Regions from separate parts of the Paenibacillus sp. USHLN196 genome, predicted to be linked through region 2. Evidence: riboswitches for the same ligand, from Rfam matches in the RefSeq annotation. Region 2 holds a riboswitch; each other region holds the start of a gene.
What was found. A riboswitch is a leader RNA that binds a small molecule or an ion and turns the genes downstream of it on or off. The one in region 2 is predicted to bind S-adenosylmethionine.
Positions count from the first base shown of each region.

Region 1: another riboswitch for S-adenosylmethionine. It lies ahead of metA (homoserine O-acetyltransferase MetA); the one in region 2 lies ahead of WFI24_RS23905 (methionine ABC transporter ATP-binding protein).
Region 3: another riboswitch for S-adenosylmethionine. It lies ahead of mmuP (S-methylmethionine permease); the one in region 2 lies ahead of WFI24_RS23905 (methionine ABC transporter ATP-binding protein).

Region 1 covers NZ_JBBCYH010000004.1:228,401-231,682, forward strand. The annotation lists gene WFI24_RS10945 (HRDC domain-containing protein) at 1-193, shown strand, start outside; gene corA (magnesium/cobalt transporter CorA) at 265-1,200, opposite strand; SAM riboswitch class I at 1,652-1,775, shown strand; gene metA (homoserine O-acetyltransferase MetA) at 2,012-2,929, shown strand; gene WFI24_RS10960 (PLP-dependent transferase) at 2,954-3,282, shown strand, end outside.
Region 2 covers NZ_JBBCYH010000011.1:74,801-78,082, reverse strand. The annotation lists gene WFI24_RS23915 (MetQ/NlpA family ABC transporter substrate-binding protein) at 1-299, opposite strand, end outside; gene WFI24_RS23910 (methionine ABC transporter permease) at 375-1,034, opposite strand; gene WFI24_RS23905 (methionine ABC transporter ATP-binding protein) at 1,036-2,070, opposite strand; SAM riboswitch class I at 2,197-2,331, opposite strand; gene WFI24_RS23900 (Cthe_2314 family HEPN domain-containing protein) at 2,464-3,180, opposite strand.
Region 3 covers NZ_JBBCYH010000012.1:182,227-185,508, forward strand. The annotation lists gene mmuM (homocysteine S-methyltransferase) at 1-189, opposite strand, end outside; partial or broken gene mmuP (S-methylmethionine permease) at 169-1,579, opposite strand; SAM riboswitch class I at 1,672-1,773, opposite strand; gene WFI24_RS25495 (Ger(x)C family spore germination protein) at 1,844-3,052, opposite strand; gene WFI24_RS25500 (GerAB/ArcD/ProY family transporter) at 3,049-3,282, opposite strand, start outside.

The DNA.
Region 1 (3,282 bases), on a different contig from region 2:
GCCAGAGAACGAACAAGAGGCCGTGTGGAGTGCGTATGAGGAGCTGGGAGATACGTTCCTGAAGCCGGTATTACATAAAGTGTATGGAGGAGAGAAGCCCGACGGAGGAAGTCTGGAGCAGGTCTATGAAAGACTGCGCATGATTCGAATCCGCTTTCGTCGGCACGCAGAGACAGAGCGGCATGTTGGTTAATGATCGGAAATGAAAAAAAGACGAGGCGTTCCTCCAGAAGGAGCGCTTCGTCTTCGTTATTTCATAGAAGTTCATACCCAGTCTTTTTTACGGAAAATAAAGAACATGCTCAGGCCCAGTGTTACCATCAGGCCAATCACAACAAAATAGCTGTATTTCCAGTTAAGTTCTGGCATATTCGTAAAGTTCATACCGTATATACCGGTAATGACCGTCAGCGGCATGAAAACCGTAGTAATCGCGGTAAACACGCGCATGATCTCATTCGCCCGGTTCGCAATACTGGATTGATAGGCTTCTCGCAAGTTACCCATCAGGTCGCGGTAGGTTTCAAAGGTTTCAGATATTTTTACGGCATTCTCATAGATGTCACTGAAATATTTTTGCAGTTGATCATCAATGAGACGCAGATCTTTTTTGTTAAGGGTGTTAATGACCTCTTTCTGAGGTCCAAGCACTTTTTTCAGCCACAGAATCTCACTGCGCAGCCCGATGATTTCATTCAGATGAGACTTTTTGGTGTGCATCAGAATATCTTCCTCAAGCTTCTCGATCCGAGCTTCAATTCGGTCACCTACGGTGAAATAATTGTCAACAATCAAGTCAACCAGCAGATACAGGAGACGATCGGGTGTACTGATTTCCTGTTCCCACAGGATGGGTTTTAATGTGCGTAATTCGCTGACCTTCTGTTTTGTAACACTAATAATGAAATGTCTGCCGAGAAACAGGTTGACCGCACGTAGAAATATCTCTTCATCATCGAAACGGATGCTATTAATCACAATAAAATAATGATTCTCATAGATTTCAATCTTCGGACGTTGTTCTTCGTCACTAAGACAGTCTTCCACAGCCAGATCATGCATCAAGAACAGCGGCTGAAGTACCGCCAAATCGTCTACGTCTGCATCAATCCAGTAAAATCCTTCCGCTGGTGGAGTCAGCGCCTGCTGAATGTCGTCCACCGGAATAAATACACCGTTGTTTACCAACCGGATTTTCATCGTTAATCTACTCCTTCTGCACCCGCCAACTTGGCGGATATTATCATTATGGGCGCAAAAAGAACAAATCAGCCGGTCGGCAGCGGAGCCTGGAGATCAGGGCTGCGTTCACTATATACTCAAACGGAAGTCACGTCCCGCTGCCGGCATTCTGATGTCAATTCTCTATGCAGTTTGTCGGAATTCGGCTGCCAGTCAGGCCTCGGGTCGCCATCCATTTAATATGTCACCTCTCACATAAGGGTTTATAACACCTTGTTTAGTATACCGCTGGTACAAGGTGCTTTCAAGCGCAAAAATGTGTCTATTTCGCGCCCTGAGGCAGTGTATGACAACGGATGATGAACGGTTCCGATCTGGGAAGCAGACATCGAACTGCATCTTGACGTGAGGGCATTAATGTAATAAAGTAGACGGTGAACCATATTTAATTACAATCTAATACAGCGAAATCTTATCAAGAGTAGGTGGAGGGACTGGCCCGATGAAACCCGGCAACCGGCGGTATACCGCACGGTGCTAATTCTTGCAGCGACTAAGTGTCAAGTGGCACTGTTGTAACTGAGAGATGAGAGAGGCGCATATCTTTTTTACATATGACCTTTCTCGAAATCCGAGGAAGGTCTTTGTTATATGCCCCGACTTCTCAGCAGTGATTTTCGCTAAGGAACTTGAGGTTGTTTGTAACGTTGGATGAAAGAGCAATTCAATGTTTTTACAAGCTCAAGGCAGTCTATAACTGTATTGATGTGAAGACATCAAGCCAGGGGTTGCTGCATCTATCTATGCACAAGGAGGAGTTAGATTTACCATGCCAATCAAAATACCTGATACTCTGCCAGCAAAAGAAGTACTTGAAGGAGAGAATATCTTCGTCATGGATGAAACTTCTGCATACCAGCAGGATATTCGTCCACTCCGTATCGCTATATTAAACCTGATGCCCACAAAGGAAACGACCGAAACACAATTGCTTCGTCTGGTGGGAAACACGCCTATTCAGGTGGATGTCGTTCTTGTACATCCCAAATCCCATACGTCGAAGAATACGTCTCAGGAGTATTTGGATCTGTTCTATAAAACCTTTGATGAGATTGAGCACCGCCGTTTCGATGGAATGATTATCACGGGTGCTCCTGTGGAGCAGATGGATTTCGAAGACGTGAACTATTGGAATGAAATCCAGGAGATCTTCGAATGGACCAAAACAAATGTGACATCAACCCTGCACATATGTTGGGCCTCCCAGGCAGGTTTATACCATCATTTTGACGTACCCAAGGTTGCACTAGATGAAAAGTGTTTTGGGGTTTTCCCACATACCATCAATAAACCCCATGTTCCGTTGCTGCGTGGATTCGATGAAGTGTTCAACGTTCCACATTCCCGTCATACGGAAGTGAGACGCGAAGATATTGAAAAGAATGAGAATTTAGAGATTTTGGCTGAATCCGAGGAAGCGGGGATCTTCCTGGTTGCTACCAAAGACGGCAAACAGATTTTTGCCACAGGACATGCCGAGTATGACCCGTTCTCATTAAAGTGGGAGTATGACCGGGATGCAGCCAAAGGTTTGGATATCGCATTGCCTAGACATTATTATCCCAATGACGACCCTTCTCGTGTGCCACCGGCTACTTGGCGCGCTCATGCCAACTTATTATTCTCTAACTGGCTCAATTACTATGTGTATCAAGAAACACCTTACGATATTGGCCCGCAAATCTAATCGAGATTACAGGAGGATGCAGCAATGGAAGACAACAACAAGTTGAAAATCGAAAGCCGCTTAGCACAAATTGGGTCCATCAATGAACCGGTAACAGGCGCCATTAACTTTCCGATCTATCAATCCACTGCGTTTCGCCACCCGAAGCTTGGACAAAGCACGGGATTTGATTATATTCGTACAACCAATCCAACCCGCAAAGTGTTGGAAGAAGCAGCCGCAGCGCTGGAATCCGGTGATGCAGGGTTTGCCTGTAGCTCAGGCATGGCAGCTCTGCAAACCATCTTTGCCATGTTTGGTCAGGGAGATCATCTAATTGTGTCGCTGGATCTGTATGGCGGAACCTATCGTCT
Region 2 (3,282 bases):
AGGTAAGGTTGGTGCTGGAAGAAGTTTGCATCCAATTTTTCGTCAGCCAATTGCTGGTTGGGTTGTACATAGTCATTGAATGTAACGACTTGCAAACGAATACCTTGTGCTTCCAGTTCAGGCTTGATGCTTTCCAAAATCTCTGCGTGCGGTGTAGGTGAAGCTCCCACTTTCAATTCTACTGTACGCGGAGCTCCTCCTTCATTGTCTGCGCCGCTGTCGGCGTCCTTGTTGTTTCCGCACGCGGCAAGAACCGCAATCAGCATAAGACTAAGTAGAGCAAAAGACCATTTTTTCATGTGTAAAACCCCTTCTCTAATCATTTTTTTCATGTGGCATCCGCAAAAATGCATATCCATCATGTTATCTATGTGTTATTTCCTGGTGAAAAATGTAACCAAGCGATCTCCAGCCATCTGAAGAATCTGAACTAAGATGACCATAAATACAACGGAAATGATCATAATTTCATTTTGATAACGGAAGTAACCATAGTTGATTGCCAGCGTTCCCAGACCTCCACCGCCAACCATACCCGCCATCGCCGTATACGATACAAGCGTAACGATAGTGATGGTTATCCCAGCAAGAAGACCAGGTAGTGCCTCAGGCAATAGCACCCGTCTTACAATCTGTCCGGTCGATGCACCCATCGCCTGTGCTGCTTCAATGACACCACGATCTACTTCACGCAGTGTTGTTTCCACCAAGCGGGCGAAATAAGGAGCGGCTGCAATGACAAGTGGCGGTATAACGCCGAGAACTCCTGTGGCTGTACCAACCAGCGAACGAGTGAATGGAATAAGAGCGACAATCAGTATGATAAACGGAACTGATCGCAAAATGTTCACAATCAACGACAGAATAGAATAGACCACGCGTGATTGTGTTGATGCGGATCTTGCTGTCATGAATAGCAATACCCCGAGTGGCAAACCAATAATTATAGTGAATAAGCCTGATGCACCCAGAATTTGCAGTGTCTCTATGGAAGCTTTACCGATCTCTTCCCAACGTACTGTTGAAAAATCCATGTTAACGTAGCACCTCCACATCAAGTCCCTCTGCGGATAATTCTGATATTGTCCGGTCAATCGCATTGGTATCGCCTTCGAACCGAACGGTCAGCTGCCCATAAGGAACCTGTTTGATCGTAGAGATCGTACCTTGCAGGATGGCAAAATCCACACCGGTTTTACGTACCGTTCTGGATAAAATCGCTTCATACGTTTTGTTACCCAGAAAGGATATCTTCACAAGTTTGGAAGCAGCACCTGCCTGTAATTCCAAGCCTGCATTCGCCAAAGCAGTCTCTTCAAGGGCAAGTCCAACTTCATGATCACGCATCATAAAGTCCCGTGTAATGGCATGCTGCGGCTTCAGGAATACTTCGGTTACAGGTCCCTGTTCCACTATGCCACCTTGATGAATGACAGCTACCTTGTCACAAATATTCTGAATGACGTGCATCTCATGTGTAATCAGCACAATCGTGAGATTGTACTTTTCGTTAATGTCGAGCAATAACTTCAGAATCGAATTCGTCGTCTGCGGATCAAGCGCCGAGGTGGCCTCATCACATAGGAGTACATTCGGATCACTGGCGAGTGCTCTTGCAATCCCTACACGCTGTTTCTGTCCACCCGATAATTGAGCCGGATATTTGCTGCTATGGTGCTCCAGACCAACCAGGGCGAGCATTTCCTTCACTTTGCGATCAATGGCTTCCTTGGGTGTATTCACAAGCTTTAACGGAAAAGCTACATTGTCATACACCGTTGCCGAGGATAACAGATTAAAGTGTTGAAAAATCATACCGATCTTGCGTCTCTGTTGCTGCAATTCGGTTTTGTTCAGTTCAGTCAGGTTAATCCCGTCTACCCATACTTCACCCTCCGTAGGGCGCTCCAACAAATTAATGCAACGGATCAGTGTACTTTTACCCGCTCCAGAATGGCCGATCACTCCGTAGATTTCACCCTTTTGGATGCTCAAATTCAGCTCGGATAGTGCCGTTGTAGATTTTGCCCCTTTGCCGTACGTTTTCGTTAAACCTTTTAATTCAATCAATCGCACTTGCCCCTTTCCAACCACCTACATGTATCTTTACCCGATCTAAAGGAAAACTCCCCTATACATACAAAAAAAGAGCCCTTTGCAGATACAAAGAGGGCTCTTTACGTGAAAGAATATACCTTCTCATCTGCCAAAATCGTGTCTTGCACCATTTTGTAGGAATTAGCACCTAACATCTATAACGAATGACACATGTCGTTACAAATCGGTTGCCGGGCTTCATCGGGCCTGTCCCTCCGCCGCTCTCGATAAGAAATATGTTGTTGTAGGATTCTATAAGTTCATGTAGTTTATGCTTATAATGTGAACGTAACTTTTGAAATATCAGTATCTTTGTCACTGTAACATTCTAATTGAAACTCAGTATATTCCAAGTATTCCGATTTGTCAAAGGGAATTATTTCTTTGCCATATTTTATTGATATAACTATAAGAAGCTGTTAACGTTTCACAGACCATATCCACGCCCTGACGCATTTCCTGCACATGCTGATTCAGATCCTCCAATTTCACTTTACCTTGCAGGGTCTGATGTAACTGCCACAGGTCATCATGCATTTCGGAGTTCATGTAGTGAATCTCCATATTACGTCGTTTGCGCAGCTTGCTCATCGGTTCACGATAAGAGTCCTTGATCTGTATTAATTGCAACGCAAGATCATGATGCTCCCTCGCATAGTCGAACTGCCTTAACACGGTAAAATAAGAAAAATGCGCTTTTGTATTTGAGGTATTCAGCTGGAATATCTCATTCAATACGGTGCCGACTTTATCCAGAATGGCAAAGCAGCGAATGAAGCCATCTTTGTAGAAATACACATACCGAGCATACTCGGCTTTTTCAGTCGGTGTCATATCATCCGTAGAACCTGCAACGACCTTTTGCCGAAAATGAGCAGCGGCGAAGCAGCTTTGCTCCAGTTCATCCAGGGAAGAGATAAGTCCCTGTGTCCACACATACAGTTTACGATAGTCGTGAGTAGGATCATGATCCACGTGCATCTGTCGCTGAAATAGCTCAAGCGTATGCGCCATTGAGTCCATCGCTTCCTTCAATTTGCCTTCATTTATACGCGGCTTTTCTCCGAGCAACGTTCGCAGCATATATAACCTCCTCTTCCACTCTGCTGATCCATAAAGATTCATCACTTTAATACATAATGCTAATTCATTCCGGAGTAAACGTATAAACGCTGCTTGCCATAG
Region 3 (3,282 bases), on a different contig from region 2:
TCGAAAATAATCCGTATGAACCTGAACGATAACATCCGGATTCTCAATTAATACGCGAGCAGACCAGAGCGGATCGTCCAGATCACATCCATGCTGTTCAAGTTCGGTTGCCAGCGCTCCGTCCAGAATCATGACTGAATGTTCACGCAGGATCTCTTCTATGGGGTTATTCTGTTGTGCTTGCGTCATGTACTTGTCCTCTTTTCTTATTCACACGTTCTGTCAGATAATAAGCTGCGTAACATACTGCGATAAACGGAACCCCACAATACAGCGCAATTCGCTGCGTAGGATCAAAAGCAATACCTATGCATGAAGCCAGGCATAATATAAATGAGATAATCGGTACCGCCGGGTATAGTGGAGTACGGTACACCAGATCTTTGACCGCATGGCCTTCCCGGATATATTGTCTGCGGAACATGTATTGGGAAGCGCTGATGCTCATCCATACCGCAACAACAGCCAAACCCGAAATGGAAACCAGTGTTATATACACGGTACCTGGCGCAATGATGCTGGACAGCAGAGCCAGCGCACCACCAACCATACTGATCAGAAGTGCATTCAATGGCACCCCGCGTTTCGTCAATTTGGCAAACCACGGAGAGATCGTTTTTTTATCAGCCAGAGACCAGAGCATCCGTGACGAAGCATACAGGCCTGAATTGGCAGCAGAGAGAATCGCCGTCAGAATAACAAAGTTCATAATGTCTGCTGCATACGGTACACCCACCCGCTCCATTACCGCTACAAATGGACTTTGCAGTACACTGGCATCCGACATCGGTAGCAAAGCAGACAAGATAACAATCGTTCCGATGAAAAAAATAACCAAACGCCACAGCGTTGTATGAATAGCCTTCGGTATCGTCTTTTCGGGGTTCTCCGTCTCACCGGCGGCAATGCCGATTAACTCGGTGCCTGAGAAGGCAAAGTTTACAGCAAGCATGGTCATCAATATCGCTGTAGCCCCATGAGGGAACCACCCGGATGCGGTAATATTCGATAGAAATGGAGCCGGTTCAGAATCCGCCATGGGTATGAACCCAAACATGGCTGCGCCACCGATAATAATGAAGATTACGATAGTTACTACTTTTACAGATGAGAACCAGAACTCGGATTCCGCAAATAATTTCACCGTTAAAGCGTTAAACAGAAAAATCATCAGGGCAAAGAGCGCGCTCCATATCCATACGTTCACCGATGGGAACCAGCGCTGCATCAGCAATCCGGCGGCTGTGAATTCGGAGCCAAGCGCAACAGTCCAGGTTAACCAGTATAACCAAGCCACCGTGTAGCCCGTTGCCGGTCCGATATATTTGGCTGCATAACTATGGAATGCTCCCGTCTCTGGCATGTGAACCGAGAGTTCACCAAGACAGAGCATCACCAAATATACGACGATCGCTCCGATCAGATAGGACAGAATGGTACCCAGTGGTCCCGCTTGCTGAATGGTGTAACCTGAGCTGAGGAATAATCCCGTTCCAATCACTCCACCAAGAGAGAGCATGACCACATGCCGTGCCTGCATTTTCCGCTGAAAATGCCCTTTGTCGTTGTTGTTCTCCATACCTGCTGCTCCCCTACTTCTTCATCCAGAAAAAACAAAAAAGACCCACTCTGCCTAAAGAGTGCGCCGTTACTGACAAATAAAAACAAACGCTCCTATCTATCAGGCTTTCACCCGCTGGAATTAGCACAGTATCCTTCAGATCTGTTGCTGAGGTTTCTAAGGGCCAGTCCCTCCACCTCTCTGGATAAGAAAATGATTTTTTATAAATATAGCGATCTATCATGAATGTGTCAACATTTAAATCATAAATGAAATACATCGCTATTCGGTGGAAGATCCCGGATTGGTAATGCTAATCTTCACATCGTACGTAATTGGCACGGTACTAAAAATGTTATCCCAATCATCTTTGACTTTCTTCCATGTTTTGGGCTCTTTAATACGTAAGCTATCCCGAAAATCCGCAACATCCACTTTGTAGGTATGCTGCAGCTTGTATAACACCTGACGAATCTGTTGTTCCGCCAGTTCAGCAAATTCTTTTTCCAGTTCCCCGCGATAAGCCCCTTTTTCCTCTCTTTCGGGAGCACGCCAATCCTCCATTAACCAGCCTTCGGATTGGGTCTTTACATGGAATGAAATATCATTGCCAACAACCTTGGGAATTACTTTTGTTTTCTTCTTTTTCATTTCATATACAACAGTGAATCCCTCTTTGTTGTAAGTCTTCAAGACGCCTCCTCTTTCCTTAGGCCTGAGCCACGATAAACCTTCCAGATCCGTTTGACTTAGTTCTCCAATAAACTTGGTTGTTTTCCCATCGAATATGCTGCCACCTGAGAACTTGCCCTCTCCATTGGAGTATAGTACATTCTGGAGCAAGAAACTGGAACCAGATTGCATTTGGGCATCTAATTTGGAGAGCAAAACAGGGTCAAGGATTTTGTTGGACAAGTATGAATTACCGGTAATTCCTGTTAGATAAAATGCTGGAATCCGAGAGGGATCATCCGAAGTCAGGACATCCACGGCGCGATGATGACTTATCAGTACCAGACAATTTGGACGAATATCGTTATCCCGAAGTACAAAATCCAGTAGCTGGTCCAGACCATACTTTTTGGCAATATCCTTGGAGACAACGATGACCTTTAGATGATGTCCGATAAGTGGACGGTCTCGCCTTAGTGCAAACTGACGAAAGATTTGCAGCAACGAATCTCCAGTAAGCTGTTCATTGGAATAGGAAGTCTTTCCCGAAGCAGGTGAACCGGATTGTCCGCCCTGTTTACTGTTCGAACCGCCCGTGCCAGGAGCAATCTGCACGGTAGCCGTTATATAATTATTCTTTGGATACTTTCCTCCCTGGGCAGCGATGTCCTTCTCAAATTCCGTTTCTTTCGCGATATCGATCCCGAGACCAACATAGACACTTAGTTCCTCGATCTCCCTACTGCTCCAGCATCCGGATATTACCAGAAGAACGGACAAAGCAAAGGCTACACGTAAAAGCATAAAAATACGAATCATGCTTGCTTGCCTCCCTTTTTGCGAATCAGACTTATTAACAGCAGCAACAGAGGTAAAATGGCAAAAAGAAGCACGGATAGATTGCCCAACATATCACCCAGTGCAAAAGTTTCATCCACGGTTTTCGGCATTAATGCTGTTAGATATATTACTGGCAGAAAGGCGTACATAATGACCTTGATCTTCTTCGTACGAAATAAATCCCGAATGCCCACCGAAGCGCAATAGTG